One region of the Methylobacillus pratensis genome, then DNA from elsewhere that is predicted to be linked to it. Evidence: predicted binding sites of a transcription regulator. Region 1 holds the regulator's gene; each other region holds the start of a gene.
The links. Region 1 encodes sigma-54, which starts transcription at its own class of promoters, with help from an activator protein. Its sites were predicted from a motif close to TGGCACNNTTCCTGCT; they were not measured.
Positions count from the first base shown of each region.

Region 2: ACW4YW_RS08900 (CmpA/NrtA family ABC transporter substrate-binding protein) is a predicted target of sigma-54. The motif match lies at 3,504-3,519, and genes of this name have one in related genera.
Region 3: ACW4YW_RS09325 (SelT/SelW/SelH family protein) is a predicted target of sigma-54. The motif match lies at 3,630-3,645, and genes of this name have one in related genera.
Region 4: ACW4YW_RS00160 (LLM class flavin-dependent oxidoreductase) is a predicted target of sigma-54. The motif match lies at 3,222-3,237, and genes of this name have one in related genera.

Region 1 covers NZ_JBSUSR010000003.1:109,425-114,945, forward strand. Annotated here, with positions in the region: gene ACW4YW_RS07900 (KdsC family phosphatase) at 1-515, shown strand, start outside; gene lptC (LPS export ABC transporter periplasmic protein LptC) at 523-1,254, shown strand; gene lptA (lipopolysaccharide transport periplasmic protein LptA) at 1,313-1,819, shown strand; gene lptB (LPS export ABC transporter ATP-binding protein) at 1,908-2,630, shown strand; gene ACW4YW_RS07920 (RNA polymerase factor sigma-54) at 2,650-4,116, shown strand; gene hpf (ribosome hibernation-promoting factor, HPF/YfiA family) at 4,147-4,473, shown strand; gene hprK (HPr(Ser) kinase/phosphatase) at 4,583-5,521, shown strand, end outside.
Region 2 covers NZ_JBSUSR010000003.1:294,046-299,566, reverse strand. Annotated here, with positions in the region: gene ACW4YW_RS08915 (formate/nitrite transporter family protein) at 1-188, shown strand, start outside; gene ACW4YW_RS08910 (protein kinase domain-containing protein) at 243-1,970, shown strand; gene ACW4YW_RS08905 (nitrate- and nitrite sensing domain-containing protein) at 2,106-3,377, shown strand; gene ACW4YW_RS08900 (CmpA/NrtA family ABC transporter substrate-binding protein) at 3,725-5,026, shown strand; gene ntrB (nitrate ABC transporter permease) at 5,095-5,521, shown strand, end outside.
Region 3 covers NZ_JBSUSR010000003.1:387,692-393,212, reverse strand. Annotated here, with positions in the region: gene ACW4YW_RS09345 (ZIP family metal transporter) at 12-914, opposite strand; gene ACW4YW_RS09340 (superoxide dismutase) at 929-1,543, opposite strand; gene ACW4YW_RS09335 (hypothetical protein) at 1,668-2,180, opposite strand; gene ACW4YW_RS09330 (EAL domain-containing protein) at 2,311-3,096, opposite strand; gene ACW4YW_RS09325 (SelT/SelW/SelH family protein) at 3,235-3,522, opposite strand; gene ACW4YW_RS09320 (S41 family peptidase) at 3,719-5,149, shown strand; gene coq7 (2-polyprenyl-3-methyl-6-methoxy-1,4-benzoquinone monooxygenase) at 5,207-5,521, shown strand, end outside.
Region 4 covers NZ_JBSUSR010000001.1:31,614-37,134, forward strand. Annotated here, with positions in the region: gene ACW4YW_RS00145 (class II aldolase/adducin family protein) at 1-254, shown strand, start outside; gene ACW4YW_RS00150 (LLM class flavin-dependent oxidoreductase) at 333-1,682, shown strand; gene ACW4YW_RS00155 (HAD family hydrolase) at 1,880-2,536, shown strand; gene ACW4YW_RS00160 (LLM class flavin-dependent oxidoreductase) at 3,279-4,343, shown strand; gene ACW4YW_RS00165 (LLM class flavin-dependent oxidoreductase) at 4,362-5,521, shown strand, end outside.

The DNA.
Region 1 (5,521 bases):
TAGAAGAACGCGCAAAGCGCATCAAGATTGCAGTGTTTGACGTTGACGGTGTCCTCACCAATGGCGGCTTGATGCTGGGGGATGACGGGCTGGAATACAAGGTGTTCCATTCCCAGGACGGCCTGGGAATGAAGATGCTCAAGCATACCGGCGTCCGTATGGCCTATATCACGGGCCGCAAGTCCAATGTGGTGGTGAAGCGTGCCGAGAATACCGGCGTGCAGATCATCTACCAGGGCATAGACGACAAGCTCGAGGCTTTCAACGACTTGCTCGAGAAGCAAGGAGTGTCTGCCGAGGAATGCCTGTTCATGGGGGACGACGTGATCGACATTCCGCCCATGCGCCGTGCCGGGCTGGCGATCACCGTGCCGCACGCGATGCCGCTGGTCAAGGAGTATGCCCATTACACCACAGAGCGCCAGGCCGGGTTCGGCGCCGTGCGCGAAGTCTGCGAACTGCTCATGAAGGCGCAAGGCACCTTCGATGCGCAAATGGCCCCTTATTTGAAGTAAGCGAGATATGCAAGGACGTACCAATACCATCCTGTTTCCGCTTGCCGTACTCGGGCTGCTGGCCCTGATTACGCTGTGGATCGACCGCACGGTGCAGCCGCCGGAGCCGCGCGTGGATGGGACGACGCGTCACGACCCCGATTACATCCTGAACAATTTCGTCACGACCAAGACGGATGCGACAGGGTCGATCAGCCATATTCTCAAGGCTTCTGAAATGCGGCATTACCCGGACGACGACACTACCGAGCTGGAAAACCCGCATTTCACCCAGTTTGGCGTCGGCAAGCCCACCACGACGATAACAGGCAAGCGCGGACATGTGTCCAGCAACGGCGAGGTCGTGGAGTTCCGCGATGACGTGCGCGTGGTGCGGCAGGCATTTGGCGACCGGCAGGAAATGACGCTGACGACGGAATACCTGCGCGTGGAGCCGGACAGCGAGATCGCGTCGACCGACCAGCCTGTGGTGATTACGCAAGGGCCGAAAAGCGTGGTGCGCGCGGTCGGGATGGTCTACGACAAGAAGAACCAGACTATCCAGCTCAACAAACGGGTGCGCAGCCATTATGAACGCCCGGCTGCCACTAAGCGCACGAGCAGCAAGCCAAAAGCGGCAAGCAAGACCAGCACGGCAAGCAAGCCTAAGCAGGCGGCAGCCAAGCCTGCGGCTTCCAAGAACAGCAAGACGACATCCGGTAACAGCAAAAATGCCAAGCAGCCCACTAAAACCAAGTAGAACGACATTCTTCAGCGGAGACCCTATGCGCAACCTGCGTTATTCATTATTGCTTGCCATGTTGGCCGGCATGCTGTCTGCAACGGCACATGCCGAAAAGGCCGACCGGGAAAAGCCGATCGAGCTGGAGGCCGACTCCGTGCAGGTCAATGATGCCAAGAAGACCAGCACCTATACCGGCAACGTCATCCTGACCCAGGGCACGCTGGTGATCCGAGGCGACAGGCTGATCGTGCGCGAGGACAAGGAAGGCTTCCAGCACAGCACGTCCTATGGCAATCCCACCACCTTCAAGCAGAAGCGCGATGGCAAGAACGAATACATGGAAGGCAGCGCCCAGCGGATAGAGTATGATGGACGCATGGACAAGGTGCAGCTGTTTACCAAGGCATGGGTCAAACGCGGCGAGGATATCGTGCATGGCGACTACATCATGTATGACGCCAATGCCGAGTATGCGGAAGTCATCAGCGGCGGCTCGCAAGCGGCGACACCTGCAACACCCACTGGCCGAGTGCGGGCCATTATCCAGCCCAAGAAGAAACCCGCGGCAGAAACTCCCTGAGCTTGACGGCTATTTGGAGGGCCTTTGTCTGTATGCGGGCCGAAGGCAACCGCGCTTTATAGAGACGGCATCGATAGATATTGCATAAATGAGTGAATTAATCGTAGAAAGCTTACGCAAGAAATACAAGTCGCGCACCGTGGTGCAGGATATTTCCCTGCAGCTCAACAGCGGCGAGGTGGTCGGGTTGCTCGGGCCGAACGGCGCGGGCAAGACTACCAGTTTCTACATGATGGTGGGCCTGGTGCCCCTAGATGGCGGACGCATATTGCTGGATGGCAAGGATCTGAGCCGGATGCCCATACACCAGCGCGCGCGCATGGGCCTGGCCTACCTGCCGCAGGAGCCGTCGATCTTCCGCAAGATGACCGTGACGGAAAACATCCAGGCCATCCTCGAATTGCAGAACATGACGGCCGAGCAGCAGAAGGAACAGCTTGAATCCCTGCTGCAGGAGCTCCATATCACCCATATACGCAACAGCATGGCGGTGAGCCTGTCCGGTGGCGAGCGACGCCGGGTGGAAATCGCCCGATGTTTGGCGACCAATCCCAGTTTCATCCTACTGGATGAGCCGTTTGCCGGGATCGACCCGATTGCCGTGCTGGACATTCAGAAGATCGTGCGTTTTCTGACCGAGCGCAATATCGGGGTACTGATCACGGATCATAATGTCCGTGAAACATTGGGCATATGCGATCGCGCCTACATCGTGAATGAAGGCCGCGTATTCGCATCGGGGAAGCCCAGCGAGATCATACATAACGAAAGTGTAAGAGAAGTTTACTTGGGCAAGGATTTCCGCCTGTAGTCAACGCAGAATTAGAGAGATGAAACAAAGTCTACAGCTAAAATTTTCCCAGAACCTGGCATTGACGCCGCAGTTGCAACAGTCGATCAAGCTGTTGCAGCTGTCTTCGCAGGAACTCAACCAGGAGCTGGAGTCGCTGTTGCAGGCCAACCCCTTGCTGGAGCGCATAGACGGCCCGGACGGTGCTGCCGAGATGTCCGAAAGCTACAGTCCCGCTCCGGATGCCGCGGTCGCCGCTCCTGCCAGCGAGGCGCCTGCGCCAGCCAGCGAGGAGTTGCCGCGCGTTGACGAATTCGGCGGCGGGGACGATTACTTCGAATCTTTCCAGGGCAGCAACCGCTGGGAAGAGGGCGGCGCCAACAATGACGACGACAACGACTTCAGTTTCCAGGAAGCGGTCAACCTCACCTTGCGCGAGCACCTGCTGAGCCAGATCAAGCTGCTACCGCTGTCAGAACGCGACCAGACCCTGGCGATGGTGCTGGTGGACGCCATCAATGACGACGGCTATCTCGAGCAGTCGCTGGAAGAGCTGGCCGAGCTTCTGCCGGAAGAGCTCGAAATCGACCTGCTCGAGTTGGAAACCGCGCTCAAGCATATCCAGAACCTCGATCCGCCCGGCATCGGCGCCCGTAACCTGGCCGAGTGCCTGGCATTGCAGTTGCGCGCCCTGCCGGCAGATACGCCCTCCGTGGACCTGGCGATCAAGGTTGCCGAGCAACATCTGCCTTTGCTGGCGAGCCGCGATTACACGCGCCTGCGCAAACTGCTGCATTGCGACGACGATGTCCTGAAAACGGTGCAGCAGCTGGTGACCCAACTCAACCCACGCCCAGGCGGCGAGTTCAGCCATATCACCTCGGACCACTACATCCAGCACGAAATCGTGGTGAAAAAGGTGAAGGGCATCTGGATCGCCAGCCTCAATGACGAAGTGGTGCCCAAGCTGCGCATCAATCAGCTTTATGCCGGCATCCTGAAACGTAATCGCGATAGCTCCAGTCAATACCTTATGAGCCAGATGCAGGAAGCGAAATGGATGATCAAGAACATCCAGCAGCGTTTCTCCACCATCCTGCGCGTGTCGCAGGCGATTGTGGATAGGCAGCGCAACTTCTTCGAACACGGCGAGGTAGCCATGCGCCCGCTGGTGCTGCGCGAGATTGCAGACGAGTTGGGCCTGCATGAATCCACCGTGTCGCGCGTGACGACGAGGAAGTACATGCTCACACCGCGCGGCGTGTACGAGTTGAAGTATTTCTTCGGCAGCCATGTGGCGACGGAGTCGGGAGGGGCGTGCTCCGCCACGGCGATCCGCGCGTTGATCAAGCAGATGGTGAGCGAGGAAAACCCGAAGAAGCCGCTGTCTGACAACCAGATTACCGACATCCTTGGCAAACAAGGCATAGTTGTTGCAAGAAGAACCATAGCGAAATACCGCGAGTCTCTACAGATACCCGCGGCCAACCAGCGCAAGTCGCTTTGATTTGCGCGTTTTTCAAGTAAGGAGAGCGTTATGAATTTGCACCTGACCGGACATCACCTCGACGTTACCCCAGCCCTGCGCGAATATGTGCAGTCCAAGCTGGCACGACTCAGCAATCACTTTGACCATGTGATTGACCTCAAGGTCACGCTGAGCGTGGAGAAACTGGTGCAAAAGGCGGAAGCCACCCTGCATGTGCCGGGCAACGACCTGCACGCGGAATGCGGGGCGGAAAGCATGTACAGCGCGATTGACTCGCTGGCTGACAAGCTCGACCGCCAGGTAGTGAAACATAAGGAAAAAGTCAGCAACCACAACCAGGCATCCGGAGGTTTGAAGCACCAGGTGGTCGAGTAATCTTTTAGCGAAATGCTGCAAAAGAGTGCCAAGTCCGGTTTTCATGCATGGATTTGGCGCTCTTGCAGCAAATCCTTCCGCTTATTCATTCCCAAGGTATTAAGCACACATGGCTGAAATCAGTGTTACCCAGCTTTACAAGGATACGCGCCGCAAGCTCAAGCTGAAATGGGTAGCAGGGTTAGCCGGCGGCGATAACCCCCTGACCAGTGAAACCGTGACCAAGCCATCCCTGGCGCTGGTTGGTCACCTGAATTTTGTGCATCCCAACCGCGTGCAGGTGCTGGGTTGCGCAGAAATGGATTATTTACGCAGTCTCAAGGCGCGCGAGTTGTTCCAGGCCATCAAGAACCTGTTTTCCGCCGACTTGGCGGCGATCATTGTTGCAAATGGCGAAGAAGCGCCGGATGAACTGGTGGCCGCCTCCGACGAGTTCAGCACCCCCTTGTTTACCTCCCCGTTGCGCAGCCCCGGCCTCATGGACGTGCTCAGCCATTATCTTGCCCAGGCGGTGGCGATATCGGAAAGCCTGCACGGCGTGTTCATGGAAGTGCAGGGCTTCGGCCTTATGATCAAGGGCACGCCGGCAATCGGCAAGAGCGAGCTGGCGCTGGAATTGATTTCCCGCGGGCATCGCCTGGTCGCCGACGATATTGTCGACTTCTACCGTATCGCGCCGGACCGGCTGGAAGGGCGATGCCCGCCGCTGCTGCAGGACTTCCTTGAGGTGCGAGGGTTAGGCGTGCTCAATATCCGCGCCTTGTTTGGCGACAACGCCGTCAAGCCGACCAAGCCGCTCGACCTGATCGTGCAACTGGAAATGGCCGATACCATGGTGCCGCTCGACCGGCTCAAGATCAAATCCCAGCATGAAAAAATCCTCGAGGTCAAAGTTCCCAAGGTGGTGATCCCGGTAGCTGCCGGGCGCAATATCGCCGTGCTGGTGGAGGTTGCGGTGCGCAACCACATGCTGCTGCTGCGCGGCATCAACGGCACCAAGCAGTTCATGCAGCGCCAGCACCGCGAGATGGCACGCACTTCCCGCAAA
Region 2 (5,521 bases), 180 kb from region 1:
ACTCCATCGTCAACATGTTCCTCTTTCCTTCCGCCCTCATCATGGGCGGCAATTTCTCCATCATGGATTACCTGATTTGGAACGAACTGCCCGTCGTGCTCGGCAACCTGGTCGGGGGATTGGCGTTCACCGGGCTCACCCTGTACTCCACCCACGTCAGGACAGCGCCGAAACGCAGCATTGGTTGATATAGCGACGGGCTACGGCGCTCTTCATCGAAGCCGTAGTCCCAACACATCCGCATGAACAATACGCTCGCTATTTCCCTCGGCCAGCATTCCGACCGGGGGCGCAAGGACATCAACCAGGATTTCCATGGCGCCTGCATCCCGCAAGGCCACCAGCTCGCCACCAAGGGCATCGTGGTCGCGCTGGCTGACGGCATCAGCAGCAGCGCCGTCAGCCAGGTCGCCAGCGAATCCGTGATCCGCAACCTGCTCAGCGACTATTACTGCACCTCAGATGCGTGGAGCGCCAAGCATGCCGTCCGTTGCGTATTGAGCGCGGTCAATTCCTGGCTGTATGCCCAGACCCGGCGCAGCCAATACCGCTATGACAATGACAAAGGCTATGTCTGCACCATCAGCGCCCTGGTGATCAAATCCGGCCATGCCCACCTCTTTCATGTCGGCGACACGCGCATCTACAGGCTCAGCGGCCAAGCGCTCGAACAACTCACCGAGGATCACAGGGTCGCCGTCAATTCAGAGCAGAACTACCTGAGCCGGACATTAGGCATAAGTCCGCAGGTCGAGATCGACTACCTTTGCATGCCGGTGGAGGAAGAGGACATCTTCGTACTGGCCTCGGACGGCGTGTACGAACATACGGACGCGCAATGCATCGCCGCCGCCATCGCCAGCAACGCGAATGACCTAGACGCCGCTGCGAGGCGGATCGTGGAAGAAGCCCTTGAGCGCGGCAGCCGGGACAACCTGACGATACAGATTGTCAGGATAGACCGCCTAGACCAGCGCCGGCCCGGCCCGCTCTTGCCGTACCCGAGCCTTCCCGCGCCGCCCTTGTTGGAAGCACGGATGGATTTCGACGGCTACCATATCGTCAGGGAACTGCATCACAGCCACCGCAGCCACCTCTACTTGGCGATCGACAGCGATACCGGCCAGCAGGTGGCGCTCAAAACGCCGTCTACCGACCTGAGTGCAAACGCGGCGCAATTGAACCGCTTCGCGCTCGAGGAATGGGTAGCGCGGCGCATCAACAGCGCTCACGTGCTGAAACCGTGCAAACGCGAACGCAAACCGCAATATCTTTATATCGGCATGGAGTTCATCGAGGGCATCACCCTTGCGCAGTGGATGCGGGACCATCCCAAGCCGGACCTGGAAACGGTGCGCGGCATCGTCGAGCAGGTTGCCAAGGGTTTGCAGGCCTTCCATCGCGCCGAGATGCTGCACCAGGACCTGCGTCCGGAAAACATCATGATAGACCGCAACGGCGTGGTCAAAATCATCGACTTCGGCGCAGTCTGGGTCGCAGGCCTTGAGGAATGCAATGCGCCCGAAACCCTTCCCGTTCCGGGCGCCGTTCAGTACATGGCGCCAGAATACTTCCTCGGCGATGCCGCTTCGGCGCTTTCAGACCAGTTCTCATTGGGCGTCATCGCCTACCAGATGCTCACAGGCAAGCTGCCTTACGGCGCCCAGGCCGCCAAAATCAAGACCCGCGCGCAACTGCAGCGCCTGTCCTATACTTCCGCCATCGACGGGCACAGCAGCATTCCTTCATGGATAGACGACGCGCTGGCGAGAGCAGTGCACCCGGAACCGGAAAAACGCTACCCTGCCTTGTCGGAATTCATTCATGACCTGAGACATCCCAACCGGCAATTCCTCGACAGGCACAGGGGCGGGCTAGTGGAGAAGAATCCTCTCCTGTTCTGGAAGACGACCAGCCTGCTATTATTGCTGCTCGTCGTCGTCCTGCTCTACATCATCAAACTCTCCTGAACCTGCATGCATCCAGAAGAATCAAGGTTCCAGGAAGAAACTTGCTGTTCTGCCGCTGCCTTAGCCGATTGACAATCATCGTTGAACCAGCAACCGCCATGCTGTTGCGCATGATTTTTGCTACCGAGTTTTAATATGAAAGATATTTCTCCCGACCAAACCATCATCCTGGCCAAGATACGGCATATCGAGGAGCTCGAGCGGCTGTCGGTATGCACCGTGTTTGTCGAGACCATCGGCCTGACCATCCACCAGATCCAGGCAGAACGTGGCGCAAGCTGCCTTTACCTGGCTTCAAGCGGCCAGCGTTTCGGCAAGGAACGCAGCGAGATCATCGAGCAGAACCAGGGCCTGGAGCTGAAATTCCGCGAGGCATTGCAACGCCACCTGGACCATAACAGCATGGCCGACGCCAAGCAGCTCACCCTGGTTTCATGGATATTGCTCGGCTTCGACCAGTTGAAATCGCTACGCCACCAGGTGACCTTGCACAAGATTTCATTTCCCGATTGCATACAGTCGTTCAACCGCTTTATCGGCAGCCTGATTTCGCTGATCTTCGACATTACCGACAATGCCGTCAACAGCAAGATTTCCACTTATCTGCTCGCGCTTTACAACCTGGTGCAGGGCAAGGAGTTTGCCGGGCAGGAACGTGCCGTAGGCTCTTATATGTTCGGCTCCGGCCATGTGCAGCAGGAACACCAGCATAAGCTGCTGGAGCTGGTTGCCTTGCAGGACAGGCATTTCGAGCTGTTCTGCCAATTCGGCGGCAGCCCGTTGCAAAAGTCATGGGCGGCTTCGATGGATACCAGCATCCACCAGCGGCACCGGCAATACCGCAACAAGCTCACCCATGCGCAGGACGGCCAAGCCGTGAAAACGCACGACGGGGATGAGTGGTTCGAGCTCTGCAGCCAACGCCTCACCGATATCTGGCATATCCAGTGCCAGCTCATCAAGGGCATGCATGACATGCTGGAGACGCTGGTCAACGACGCGAAGAGCGACCTGGACAAGACCCGCCAGTACCTGCAGAAAGTGCGCCGCCAGCCGGCCCAGCCTGCTGCGTTGGACAGCGCTTTCTTTAATCTCTCCATCCCGGTGGAAAACGCCTACACCTTCCTCGCGCACGACAATCAGCACTCCTACCCCATGGAGTCCATCGTCTCGCTGCTGCAGCAGCAATCGCAGCAGATTGCCGAGATTGAAAACGAGCTGTCGGAAACCAAGAAAGCGCTGGCGGAGAGGAAACAGATCGAACGCGCCAAGGGGCTGCTCATGAGCAAGCGCGGCATCAGCGAGGTCGAGGCCTACAAAATCATGCGCAGCACCGCCATGGAACAGAACCGCAAAATCATCGATGTGGCCGACAACATCCTCGCCAGGCAGAATTCCCTATCCTGAGTGAGGTGATCGTGGTGCAACCGCACTCAGGTGGTGCAACCCGGCGCCGTCAGCCGGAATTAACAAAAATGCCGGAACCTAATAAATATCCTTAAAAAACAAGGAATTTATAAAACAAATTCTATTTGGCACGACAATTGCTGATGCCTGATTGAACAGCGGCAGCCAATGGCGGTTGCCATTGTTCGAGCAGCATCGGCAGCACCACCTTGCGGCGCGCATAGCAAGCCCGTGAGGCTTGAAGACCAAGGACAAAGGCGTCCTGATCGCAGACAACTCATCGTCTGCGATCAGGACGCCTTTTTTGTTTTGGCGCTCAACCTTAATCACTGATCCAGGGAGTCATGATGAGTAATTCCGAGCAAACACCGACATTGCCCGTACCTGCTGCCGGCAATGACAATATGGACCATGGCAGGCGGCGGTTTTTTCACCAGGCGATTGCCAGCACCCTGGGCGCCGCCGCCATGCTGGACATGGTGCCTTCCGCCATCAGCCGGCAGGCCTGGGCGGCAGGTTCAGACGCGCCTGAGCTTACCGAAGTCAAGATCGGCTTCATCCCGCTCACCGACTGTGCGCCGGTCGTGGTGGCGGCGCAGATGGGCTTCGACAAGAAATACGGCATCAAGATCACGCCCTCCAAGGAAGCCTCCTGGGCCGGCATCCGCGACAAGGTGGTCAATGGCGAACTGCATGCCGCGCACATGCTCTACGGCATGGTCTACGGCGTGCAGATGGGCATAGGCGGACAGCAGAAGGACATGTCTATCCTCATGACGCTGAACCACAACGGCCAGGGCATCACGCTCGCCAACCAGCTCAAGGAAAAAGGCGTCACCGGCGGCCAGACCCTCAAGCGCCTGCTCGACAACGAAAACCGCGACTTCACCTTCGCCCAGACCTTCCCCACCGGCACCCATGCGATGTGGCTCTATTATTGGCTCGCAGCTTACGGCATCAATCCGTTCAAGGATGTGAAGACCATCGTCGTGCCGCCACCGCAGATGGTCGCCAATATGCGCATCGGCAACATGGACGGCTATTGCGTCGGCGAGCCCTGGAATGCGCGGGCGATCCACGACAAGATCGGCTTCACCGTCGCCACCACCCAGGATATCTGGGCCGACCATCCGGAAAAAGTGCTGGGCACGACAGCGGACTTCATCGCCAAGAACCCCAATACCGCCCTTGCCGTCACCAAGGCCATCCTCGAGGCCTGCCGCTATATCGACGCCACGGCCAACCGCCCGGCCGTCGCCAAGCTGATTTCGGGCAAGGCCTACGTCAACGCGCCGGAACAGGTGATCGAAGGCCGCTTCCTCGGCCATTACGACAACGGCATCGGCAAGAAGTGGGAAGACCCGAACTACATGAAGTTCTTCAATGACGGCAAGGTGCCCTTCCCTTACCTCTCGGACGGCATGTGGTTCCTCACCCAGCACAAGCGCTGGGGCCTGCTGAAGACGGACCCGGACTACCTCGCCATCGCCAAGAAGGTCAACCGCATCGACATCTATACCGAGGCCGCCAAGTCGCTGGGCATTGCCGTGCCGAGCGACCCGATGCGCAGCAGCAAACTGATCGACGGTGTGCTGTGGGACGGCAAGGACCCCAAGGCCTATGCCAGCGCCTTCAAGATCAAGGCCTGAGCAGGACCAGCGGCGGCCGGGCCACTGCCCCGCCGCCAACCCAGTAACGTGATGCGAGGCGAATGATTATGAGCTCAGTCAGTATCAGCAAGGAAGACATCAAGACCATCATGAAAAGCGATCAAACCATCGTCAAACCTACAGCCGCCGCCAAACCGGTGGCGGTCGCCCGTCCCAGCGCCCTGGCGTCGAAGTCGCGCGCATTCTTCGAATGGGTGTTGCCGCCCGTCTCCGGCCTGTTGCTGCTGCTTGCCGTCTGGACGCTGATTTCACACCAGTCCCCCAACCTGCCGGGCCCGACCTCCACCTGGCACGCGGCAACGGCGCTGTTCAGCGACCCGTTCTACGTCAACGACCCCAATGACCAGGGCATAGGCTGGAACATCCTCGCCTCGCTGGAACGCGTTGGGCTGGGCTTCGGCCTTGCGGCCCTGGTCGGCATCCCGCTGGGGTTCATCATCGGCAGGTTCCAGTTCGTCTCGCGCATGGCCGCCC
Region 3 (5,521 bases), 280 kb from region 1:
AATACTGCACGTCAAGCCAGGGCAGTATCCAGCATCATCATCAGCACGAAACCGACAATCAAGCCGCTGGTCGCAAAGACCTCATGTCCCTTGCGGTGCGATTCTGGAATAATCTCGTGACTCACCACGAACAGCATGGCGCCTGCGGCGATACCCAATCCCCACGGCAGCAGCGCTGCCGAGGAGCTTACGATCGCGGCGCCGAGCACGGCACCTGCCGGTTCAACCAGGCCGCTCGCCATTCCGATCAATATCGCGGTACGGCGGGAATAGCCCACCACCGCCAAGGCCATCGCCACGACGAAGCCTTCCGGGATATCCTGGATCGCGATCCCGGTAGCCAGCGCGCCGCCGCGCACGACGTCGCCGCCAGCAAAGCCCACGCCGATCGCCAGGCCTTCCGGCACGTTGTGCAGGGCGATGGCAAACACGAACAGCCAGGTACGCTTCAATGCCAGCGTATTCTCGCGCTCCATGCCCTTGATGAAGTGCTCATGCGGCACCCAGCGCTCCAACGCCAATAACAGTGCAGCGCCGATAATGATGCTGCCGCCCACCATGGAGGCGGCGCCCCATGCGCTCGCGCCTTGAGCCTGGGCCGACTCGATGCCCGGCACGATCAGTGAAAAGGCACTGGCGGCGAGCATGACGCCTGCCCCAAAGCCGAACAAGGTATCCATGATGCGGTCGGGCAACTGCTTCCAGAAAAAGACCGGTAAAGTGCCTGCCGCCGTTGCCAATGCCGCGGCGGAGCCTCCCCAAAAGGCGTCGCGCACCTGGGGCACTCCCCAGGCGGCTTGCCCCCAATCCCCCAACAACTGCACCATCAGCAGAATGACGGCCAAGGTAGCCAGGACTATCATCCACAGCCATAGTTTTTGCCGATTGCTGGCGAGAATGAAGGGGAAGTTCATGACAAGTTCCAGTCTTATTTAGACAAGGCTTCCTGGTAACGACGTGCGACTTCATCCCAGTTGATGACATTGAAGAACGCGCCGATATATTCCGGGCGGCGGTTCTGGTAACGCAAGTAGTAGGCATGCTCCCAGACATCCAGGCCGAGAATCGGCGTGTTGCCGTGGGACAAGGGGTTATCCTGGTTGGCGCTGCTTTCCACAATCAGCTTCTTCTCGGGAGTCACTGACAGCCATGCCCAGCCGCTGCCGAAACGCGTCAGAGCGGCCTTGGTGAAGGCTTCCTTGAATGTATCGAAACCGCCGATGTCGGACTTGATCGCATCTGCCAAGGCGCCGGTAGGCTCTCCGCCGCCATTGGGGGACATGACCTTCCAGAACAGGCTGTGGTTGGCATGGCCTCCGCCATTGTTGCGCACAGGGCCGCGCAGGTTTTCCGGCAGGCTGTCCAGCTTGGCGACAAGCGACTCTACCGGCTCGTCGGCAAAAGGCGTGCCTTCGATGGCCGCATTCACGTTGTTGATATAAGTCTGGTGATGCTTGGTATGGTGGATTTCCATGGTCTGGGCATCGATGTGCGGCTCGAGGGCCGTGTAAGCATAATCAAGGGGGGGTAATGTATACGCCATTATTTTGCTCCTTAGTTTTTTGATCGTTAAATTTTAGAGGGAATGTTGAACCCGGTTGCCGCAGTCAATCTGCACGAGCTATCTTATGCTTTTTAGCACAGAAAATCTCACTGGGATTCAGGATTTAGTGTAGCGGCTGGTCTTGCAGGCTACAGAACTGCCCGCAGACGCGCAAGGTCCTCGCTACTAAAGGATGTTGACTATACAGATGGCTAAAGTTCAATAGTTCTCTGTATGTACGGCGCCCGTGACGCTGGGCTGCTTCGCGCAATGCGCAATGCATCGCGGGGTCGGAGCAAATGCGAGACAGGCATTGGTGCACCTCGCACAGCCGGCATGCCGCAGTATTGATATCTCCCTGGCGTGCATAGACATTGGCGAGGTTATGGTGGGATACCACATAGGCGGCAATCACGGTATCAATCGGCACGGCCTGCTCATCCGCCTGCACGCATTCCCTGAGCAGCAGCTTGGCTTGCTCGAGCGCTGTTTGGTATTGCTGCAACGCAAGCTGGTCCTGCTTGTCGGAGTAGGCGCGGTTTCCCTGGCGAATGGTATGTTCCCAAGTCGAGATCGTATGGTCGGATGCTTCGTCAGGTAGGGAAGATATGGTGTCGTGATGCCTGACCGGGCTCATGTGGCTGGCTCTACAATTAATAATGACAATGAGAGGAATTATTATTTATTTACAAACGCAATACAACTCCCTCGCGTCATAAAAATTGGAAAGAGATGACAACTGGCCCAAGTCCAGCGATAGCAGGCGCTTAATGCGCCTGCAGATTCTGTTTGGAAAACAAGCGTCCTTGCACGCAGTCCACGCGCATTTTTCGCGCCCAGTCCAAGGCTGCGCAGGTATCCACGTCGGTCATCACCGTTTGCACGCCGATCTTGCGCGCCGCTCCTACCAGCCAGTCCACCATCGCCTGTGCGGCCTTGCCGTCCAGCTCCCGCAGTGCACGGCTGCTGAATTTCACCATGGCGGCATCAAGAAAGGCGCTCAAGGAGAACATGCCCCAGGACAGTCCGGCGTCCTCCAACGCGACCGAGGTGCCGGAATGCTGCAACAGATCCATCATGTGCTGGGTGCGGAAAGTCTCATGCATGGTGTGGTTCTGGACGACATTGATGACGATCTCGCGCTCGGACCAGGCATATTCCTTGAACAGGCCGAGGAATGGGTTGTCCTCCCCCTCGCCTCCGGCAAAGAAACTATCCATGTCAAGATCCAGCATCAGCCAGCCCTCGCCCGGAAAGCTGGCAATCTGCAGCTTCTTCAATTCCAGCTCGAGATGAAACAGCAGTAGCGGATTCTTGCGCAGGCTCACCCTCAGCTTGTCTGCATTCAACGGCCTGCCGTTGCGCGCCCAGAACCGGGCATGGGCCTCATAGCCCAGCATCTCGATCGATTGCACGTCCACGATAGGCAAATAATCAGTGCCGAATTGCCGTGTCATCACCACGTCCAGCAATTCGTTGGGAGCCATGTCGTGCGGCTCAATCTCATGATCGAGCAATAAGGCTCCTATTTCCGATTGGTTAAATGCATTCATGTTGATGAACCTTCCACAAAATCCCTGTCCGGAAACATCATAAATGAGAACAATTTACATTTAAAGAGTTATTTCCAACTATTTTAGTCGGATATTATTTCCCTCCCGCAAAATCCTATTTAAATAATTAAATTTCAGCTACTTGCGATCGCTATGGCCGAGATCGCGCTCGGGATCGATACGGTCGCGCACCAGTTGCTTCAATTCCTTCGACTCGGGAAAACGTCCGTGCTCCTTGCGAGAAAATAGCAGCTCGCCATTCAACCTGACCTCAAAAATCCCTCCCGTTCCCGGAACCAGACTGACGCGCTTAATGTCTGACTCGAACGTTGTCAGCAGCTCCTGCGCCATCCAGGCCGCTCGCAACAGCCAGCGGCACTGCGTGCAATATTCGATTTCCAGTTCCGGCAACTTGGGCAGACTCATTGACTAACAGCTCCATATGTAAAATAAAGAAATTTAGCGTTCAAGTGATTGAAAAGCAAAAAATGACTGTGCGATACTCTCCAACGTTTTGCAATGACAACATAAATAGCGGAAAATGGGCTAGTCGCTCCCTGTCTTCCAATTACAACCATTAGTATTCAACCATTCTGGTTTTTCCATTGAGGAATCGTTTTACATGCGCAAACTTAAAAAGATCGGCTTGATCGTCGCAGGCCCGTTGCTTGGCGTCATGCTGAGCTTGAGTTACTCCGCCATTGCGGACAAGGAAACCAAGCCGCAGCTGCCGCTCGATGACCTACGCACATTTGCCGAAGTATTCGGCAAGATCAAGAGCGACTATGTAGAACCGGTTGAAGACAAGAAGCTGCTGACCGAAGCCATCAACGGCATGCTATCCGGGCTGGACCCCCACTCGGCCTACCTGGACGCTGATGCATTCAAGGACTTGCAGGCAGGCACCCAGGGCGAATTCGGTGGACTGGGCATTGAAGTCGGCATGGAAGACGGTTTCGTCAAGGTAGTTGCCCCGATCGAGGACACACCCGCATACAAGGCCGGCCTCAAGAGCGGCGACCTGATCATGAAACTGGACGACACGCCGGTGAAAGGCATGACGCTCACCGATGCCGTCAAGCGCATGCGCGGCAAGCCAGATACCAAGATCAACCTGACCGTGTTGCGCAAGGGCGAAGCCAAGCCGCTGACCTTTGTGCTCACGCGCGCCATCATCAAGACCCAAAGCGTCAAGTACAAACTGTCTGAACCCGGCTATGCCTATATCCGCGTCACCCAATTCCAGGAGCATACCGGCGAAGACCTCGCAAAGGCGCTGAAAGCCATGCGCGAACAGAACAAGGAAGCCTTCAAGGGCCTGATCCTCGACCTGCGCAACAACCCTGGCGGCTTGCTGAACGCGGGTGTCGGTGTTTCCGCAGCCTTCCTGCCCAAGGGCGAGCTGGTGGTCTATACCGAAGGCCGGGGCGAAGAAGCCAAGATGCGCCTCACCGCCAACCCTGAAAACTACGTGCGTGGCGGCGCACGCGCAGACTACCTGCGCGACTTGCCAGCCGACCTCAAGACCCTGCCTATCGTAGTGCTGGTCAACGGCGGTTCCGCATCCGCTTCGGAAATCGTCGCCGGCGCATTGCAGGATCACAAGCGAGCGATCATCATGGGCACCCAGACCTTCGGCAAGGGCTCTGTGCAAACCATCCTGCCGATGAACAACGGTGCGGCCATCAAGCTCACCACCGCCCGCTATTTCACGCCGAAGGGTCGTTCGATCCAGGCCAAGGGCATCGTGCCAGACATCTTGGTGGAAGAGGCAACGGTCAACTCGCAAGAGCACGCGGCAATGCTGCGCGAGGCTGACCTGAGCCGCCACCTGAGCAACCCCAAGGACGGGGAAGAGGCTCCTATCGTCCAGCCCGCTCCAGCCGAGCAAGAGGATACCAAGCCCGAGGCACCTGCTGCCGAGCCTGACAGCAAGGAGCAGAAGGACAAGGCAGCGCCAAGCGGCCCGATCGAGCCAGGCTCCAAGGCCGATTACCAGTTCAACCAGGCGCTCAACCTGCTGAAGGGCCTGCAGATCCTGCAACGCAAATAAGCAAAACCCCAGGTCGCCCTCTGGCGGCCTGGCCTCTGCAATCCTGCAATTCCCGCCATGCTAGACCGCCTCATCATTGAATTCGACAAAGGCCTGCGCACGCTGTTGGCCACGCCGGCCAGCCAGCGCCCATATCCAGGCGCCGCCCTGCCAGAAACGCTTACTGAGAAACAAGACAAGCGTCATGCCGCCGCCTTGATGCGGGCCAACCATACCGGCGAGATATGCACACAAGCCCTCTACAGCGGTCAAGCCATTAGTGCGCGCAGCCCTGAAACAGCCGCCACGCTTCGTGCAACTGCACAGCAGGGGGCCGAACACCTGGCCTGGTGCGAAAAACGCATCAAGGAACTGGGTAGCCACACCAGTTTG
Region 4 (5,521 bases), on a different contig from region 1:
AGCACCCTGAACTGGCACCTCCGCCAGCCTTGCTGGAGTCCAACGGCGGCGTCAATTTCTGGGGCAAGGGCATCATCCGCACTTCGGAGCTGATCCTGTTCGTGGAAGAGGCCGCGCGCTACCAGGCGATCGCCGAGCAGATCGGCGGCGCCCAGCACTACACGCCAGGCGCGCTGGAAGTGCAGTGGAAGCGCACCGGCTTGCTGGAGAAGGCCAAGGCCTACAGCGGCCGTTATCTGGAAGATATCGTCTAGGCTTCAACCTCGCGACATAGCCGGGCTAGGGTCAATAGGCCTCGATGCCCGGCTTTTTATATTTAAGAGAGCCTCCATATGAGTGACAACAAGCGCCAATTGATCCTGAACGTATTCCTGCTCCGCTACGGGCACCATCCTGCGGGCTGGCTGCATCCGGTCTGGAAGGAAAACGGCCGCCCGGACTTGCAATGGTGGATACGCGCCGCGAAGATCGCGGAGGAGGCGAAGTTCCATACCTTCTTCGTGGCCGATTTCATCGGCCGTTCAGGCGAGCTGACGCCGCAGGCGGCCAAAAACCCGTCCAACTTCCATTTCGAGCCGTTCACCTTGCTTTCCGCGATTGCGACGCAGACCAAGAATATCGGCCTGGTCGCCACGGTCAATACGAACTTCTCCGAGCCCTACAACATCGCCCGGCAGTTTACCTCGCTCGACCATATCAGCGGCGGTCGCGCCGGCTGGAACGTGGTGTCGTCCTTGAATCCCGCCACGGTGAAGAATTTCGGCATACAGGATAATCGCTCGCACGAGCAGCGCTACGATCGCGCGGAAGAGTTCGTCAACCTGGCCAAGGCGTTATGGGACAGCTGGGACGACGATGCATTCGACCATCCCGACAGGCACGCCGGCAACTTCTATGACCTGGCATCCGCACACCCGGTGAGCTTCAAGGGCAACTATTTCTCTTCCGAAGGCTTGCTCGATTATCCAAGGCCGATCCAGGGATATCCCGTATTCGTGCAGGCGGGCAATTCGGATACCGGCAGGGAGTTTGCCGCGCGCGTGGCGGAAATGACCTATAGCTCGGCAACCTCGCTCAAGGTGGCGCAGGATTACTATGCCGACGTCAAGAGCCGCATGGCGAAATACGGCAGGGCGGAAGACCAGCTCAAGATTACCCCGGGCCTGAACGTGGTGGTGGCGGAAACCGACCAGGAAGCGCAGGACAAATACGGCGAGCTGCAGGAGCTGGTGGATTTCAGCGACCTGGAATTCGGCGGTTTCGACCTTTCGCAATATCCCCTGGACGGCCCGTTGCCGGACTTGCCTTACGACGCGGGCGAGAACGGGCGCGGCCGCTTCCAGCAGCAACTGGAGCTGGCCCGACGCGAAAACCTCACCATCCGCCAACTGGTGCTCAAGTTCCGGGTGGCGCGCGGCCATATCCAGGCCATCGGCTCGGTAAAAACCGTGGCCGACTTGATCGAGCAATGGTTCGTCGAGAAGGGTGCGGACGGATTCAATGTTGTGCCGCCTTACTCCATCAAGGGGCTGGAGGACTTCGCCCGTTTGGTCGTGCCAGAGCTGCAGCGCCGCGGCATCTTCCAGAAGGAGTACAGCGGCAATACCTACCGCGAAAGGCTGGGGCTGGACCGGCCAGCCAATCCAAACACCCAGGCGTCGCCGGAAGCATTGCGCGCTTAAGATGAACGCCGGGAGCTGCACAGCTCCTGGTTTTAAGGCATCATTCTGCGCTTTGAACAGCGTACCTTAGAGCCGCCAACCAAGCTCGGCGATTATGGCTAGCCGTCCTACCAAAAGCAGCAGTACATGTAGTACGGCAAGGCAGGGCCACAACGCCGGCAGGGTTTTGTTAACGGCTCCTGGGCAATGAGGGAATCATGCCTGCTTATGAATTAGTCGTGTTTGACTGTGACGGGGTGTTGGTCGATAGCGAGAAAATCACCAACCAGATATTTGTCGACGTATTGAACGAGGAAGGCATACCTGCCCGGATCGAGGAGATGGCCAGGCATTTTGTCGGCCATTCGCTCGAACAGTGCATGGACATCATCGCCCGCATTTATGGCCGCCGGCCGGGTGCGGATTTTCTTGCCCGCTACCGGCCCAGGCGCGATGCCGCATTGCGCAACGGCTTGCAGCCTATCGCCGGCGTAGAGCAGGTGTTGCGGCAGCTACAGTTGCCGCACTGCGTGGCTTCCAACAGCAGTGCCGCCAAAGTGCATGAAATGCTGGATATCACCGGCTTGCTGCCTTATTTCAACGACAGGATATTCAGTGCCGCAGACCTGGGCAGGCCGAAGCCGGCGCCCGACGTCTATCTCAAGGCGGCAGAAAGCCAGGGAGTCAAGCCTTCCGCCTGCTTGGTAATCGAGGATACCGATGTCGGCGTGGCGGCGGCGGTCGCCGCCGACATGCGGGTATGTGCCTATACCGGCACCATGGCAGCCGACAGATTGCTGGAGGCAGGCGCGGAGCGGACGGTGGATGACATGCTGCTGCTGTCTGACATCATCAGGCGTGGTTTAGACGGATAGGATAAACCGTAGTTTTGCACAGAAAGCGTTGTTGAAAATGGACCGGATGAAAATGTGGCAACCTAATGCTGAGTAAAAATGAACTTTATTGAAAAATTAGAGAAATCCTGTGAGGAAAGCAATTCATTGTGTGTAGCTCGACCCTGACTTGTTCTGGTTTCCTGAGCACATTTAAAAAGCCAAACAGACGCGATATTTGGCTTTTTAAAGAACATTGTCGACGCGACTCATGATATTGGGGGGGCTTTAAAGCCGCAGAGAACTGGCCAAGGCAGGCCAGACTGAAAACGGCACCGGCTTGATTATCAGCTCTTCACGGGCAATCCTATATGCTTCCCAAGACCCCGATTACGCTGAGGTCGCGCGCTCCGTGACAATCGATTTGAAAGACAGCATTAATCTTTACAGGTCAAAAAAGAGTCCGTAACCAAGTCTTGTTTAATCGAGAGATGGCTGCTTATTGAGTAGAAACTGTTTATTTTGGAGCAACTGTTTATTTTGGAGCAACTGTTTATTTTGGAGCAAATTAAAGGGCTAAAGTGTTTTTATATAAACAGTTCGGGCCGCGAATATGCCTGCCTCAAGTCCAGCATTAAAATCCCGTGCAATATGAATCTGTAAAATAAGCTAAAGGATTCAAACCTCTGTAAATTCCCATAAAATAATTATGGGAATTAAAGGCGAATGGCATGGTTTCTGCGATAAGGATAATGATCTAAGTAGAAATATCGCGGAGATATGCATGACAGTTAAATTTTTCTGGCAAGCGCCGACCTCAGGGGATGGGCGCTATGCCGACGCCGAAAAACGCATCCGGGGCGAAAGGGCCGACAGCCGGCCTTATTTCCTGCCGGGCGTGACCGACCCTCGCGGCCAGCGGTTCAATTATTTCGACCATTTGCACCAGATCGCCAAGGCGGTGGAACTGGCCAAGTTCGACGGCATCAAGGTCAGGAACGATCCTGAAGGCGACGAATCCTGGATCGTCGCCGGCTACCTCAGCCGCGCGACGCGCTACCTGACGGTGCTGGCCGAGTTCGACGCCTCGCGCGGCTCGGCGGTTTATGCCGCCAAGAACGCGGTGAGCTACCAGCGCTTTACCGAAGGCCGTTTTGCCTGGCAGATCGGCGTGGAGCCCGATGAGGCGAAGCGCAGGCAGCATGGCGACTTCGCGGCGCAGGCGGACTTGTATCCAAGGGTGGAGGAGTTTGTCACCGTGGCCCGCAACGTCATCACCACGACCGGGTACGACTTCGACGGCCGCTTCTTCCAGGTGTTGCAAGGCGGCTTCCAAGGGCCCCTTTCCGGTCAGAAGGTTCCTCCCATCTATCTATCCGGCGAGACGAACGAGGCATACGCCCTCTCAGCCAAGCTTGCCGATGTGCATGTGCTGGAAGCGCAGCCTCTGGACGAAGTCGCAAAGAAAATCTCGCTTTTACGCAACCTGGCAAGCAAGCAGGGCCGTACATTGCAAATCGGCCTGCGCGTCGATGTCCTGGCGCGCGAAACCGAGGAAGAAGCGGTATTCGACGCCAAGCGTTATGCCGAACAGACCGACCATAAGGCCGATGACAGTAATACCGCAGGGTTGTGGCAGGGCTTGACCACAGCCAGCACCGGCGCAAGCGCCGCCCTGGTCGGCAGCTTCGAGCAAGTTATGGAACAGCTGGCCGCGCTGGCGGAAGCGGGCGTCGAGCAGTTCATCCTGGGCGCCGTCCCCAGCCTGGAAGAGGCCTACCGCATTGGCGAGAATGTCCTGCCGCCGCTGCGTTCCCTGATAAATGGCGCCAGCCAGCGCGCAGCCTGATAGAGGAGTCGATATATTATGGCAATTGATGTTTTCTGGAGAATTCCAACGCACGGCGAGCCAAGCTCGCTGCGCAACAAGCTGCACCACCGCGGCGACTGGTCGCAGCAGCAAGGCGACCATATCGTGCAGAAAGGCCTCAGCGGTGGCCATGGCGACGGCTTCAACAACCTCGACTATATCGCCGAGGTGGCGCGTGCCGCCGAGATATCGGGCTTCCAAGGCGGTTTGATCCCTTCCTTCCCGATGACCGACGAGCCGTGGGCGATTTCCTCGTTCCTCGCGCGCGAGACCAGTACTTTCCGTTTCATGATTGCGTTCCAGCCCGGCTTCCTGAACCCGGTTGTGGCTGCGCGCATGACGGCCAGCCTGCAACGCGCCACCGGCGGCCGTGCCCTTTACAACGTAATTACCGGCGGCGGCGGCCCTGCCCAGCTGTGGTGGGGCGACGTGGCGCCGCACGACGACCGCTATGCGCGCACGACAGAATTCCTGGACGTATTGCGCGGCGTATGGAGCGGGAACAGTTTTTCCTACCAGGGCAAGTTCTACCAGGTGGAGAATGCGGCCCTGCCGGCCCAGCTCCTGGGCCAGGATTTCCCTGAGATTTACTTCTCAGGCTCGTCCGACGCGGCCCTGGCTTCCGCGTCCAAGCATGCGGACTATTACCTTTCATGGCTGGAGCCTTTCGACCAGTTGCGCGACAAGTTCGACCGCGTGAAGGAGCGCACTGCCGCATTGGGCCGCAAGATCAAATGCGCAGTGCGCGTGGACATCATTGCCCGCCGCACCGAGGAGGAGGCTTGGCGCGAAGTGCAGCGCGGGTTTGAAAACCTTGATGACGCTGCGCGCGAGCGCTACAAGCGTTTTGCCCAGCAAACCGGGGATTCCGTCGGCGCCAGCCGCCAGCGCAGCAATGCGCCGAAGGAGCTCAATGATTACCGAGACTTCATCATCCATCCCAACGTCTGGTCCGGTCTCAGCCTGCTACGCGGCGGGCAGACCCAGGGCATTGTTGGCAGCTATGAGCAGGTGGCCGAGCGCCTGGATGACCTGGTCAGGCTCGGCGCGGATGCTTTCATCCTCGCCAGCACGCCGCACCTGGAAGAGGCTTACCGGGTAGGGGAGGAAGTACTGCCCTTGGTGCGCGGCCATGATAGCGCGCCTGCTTTGCGCGC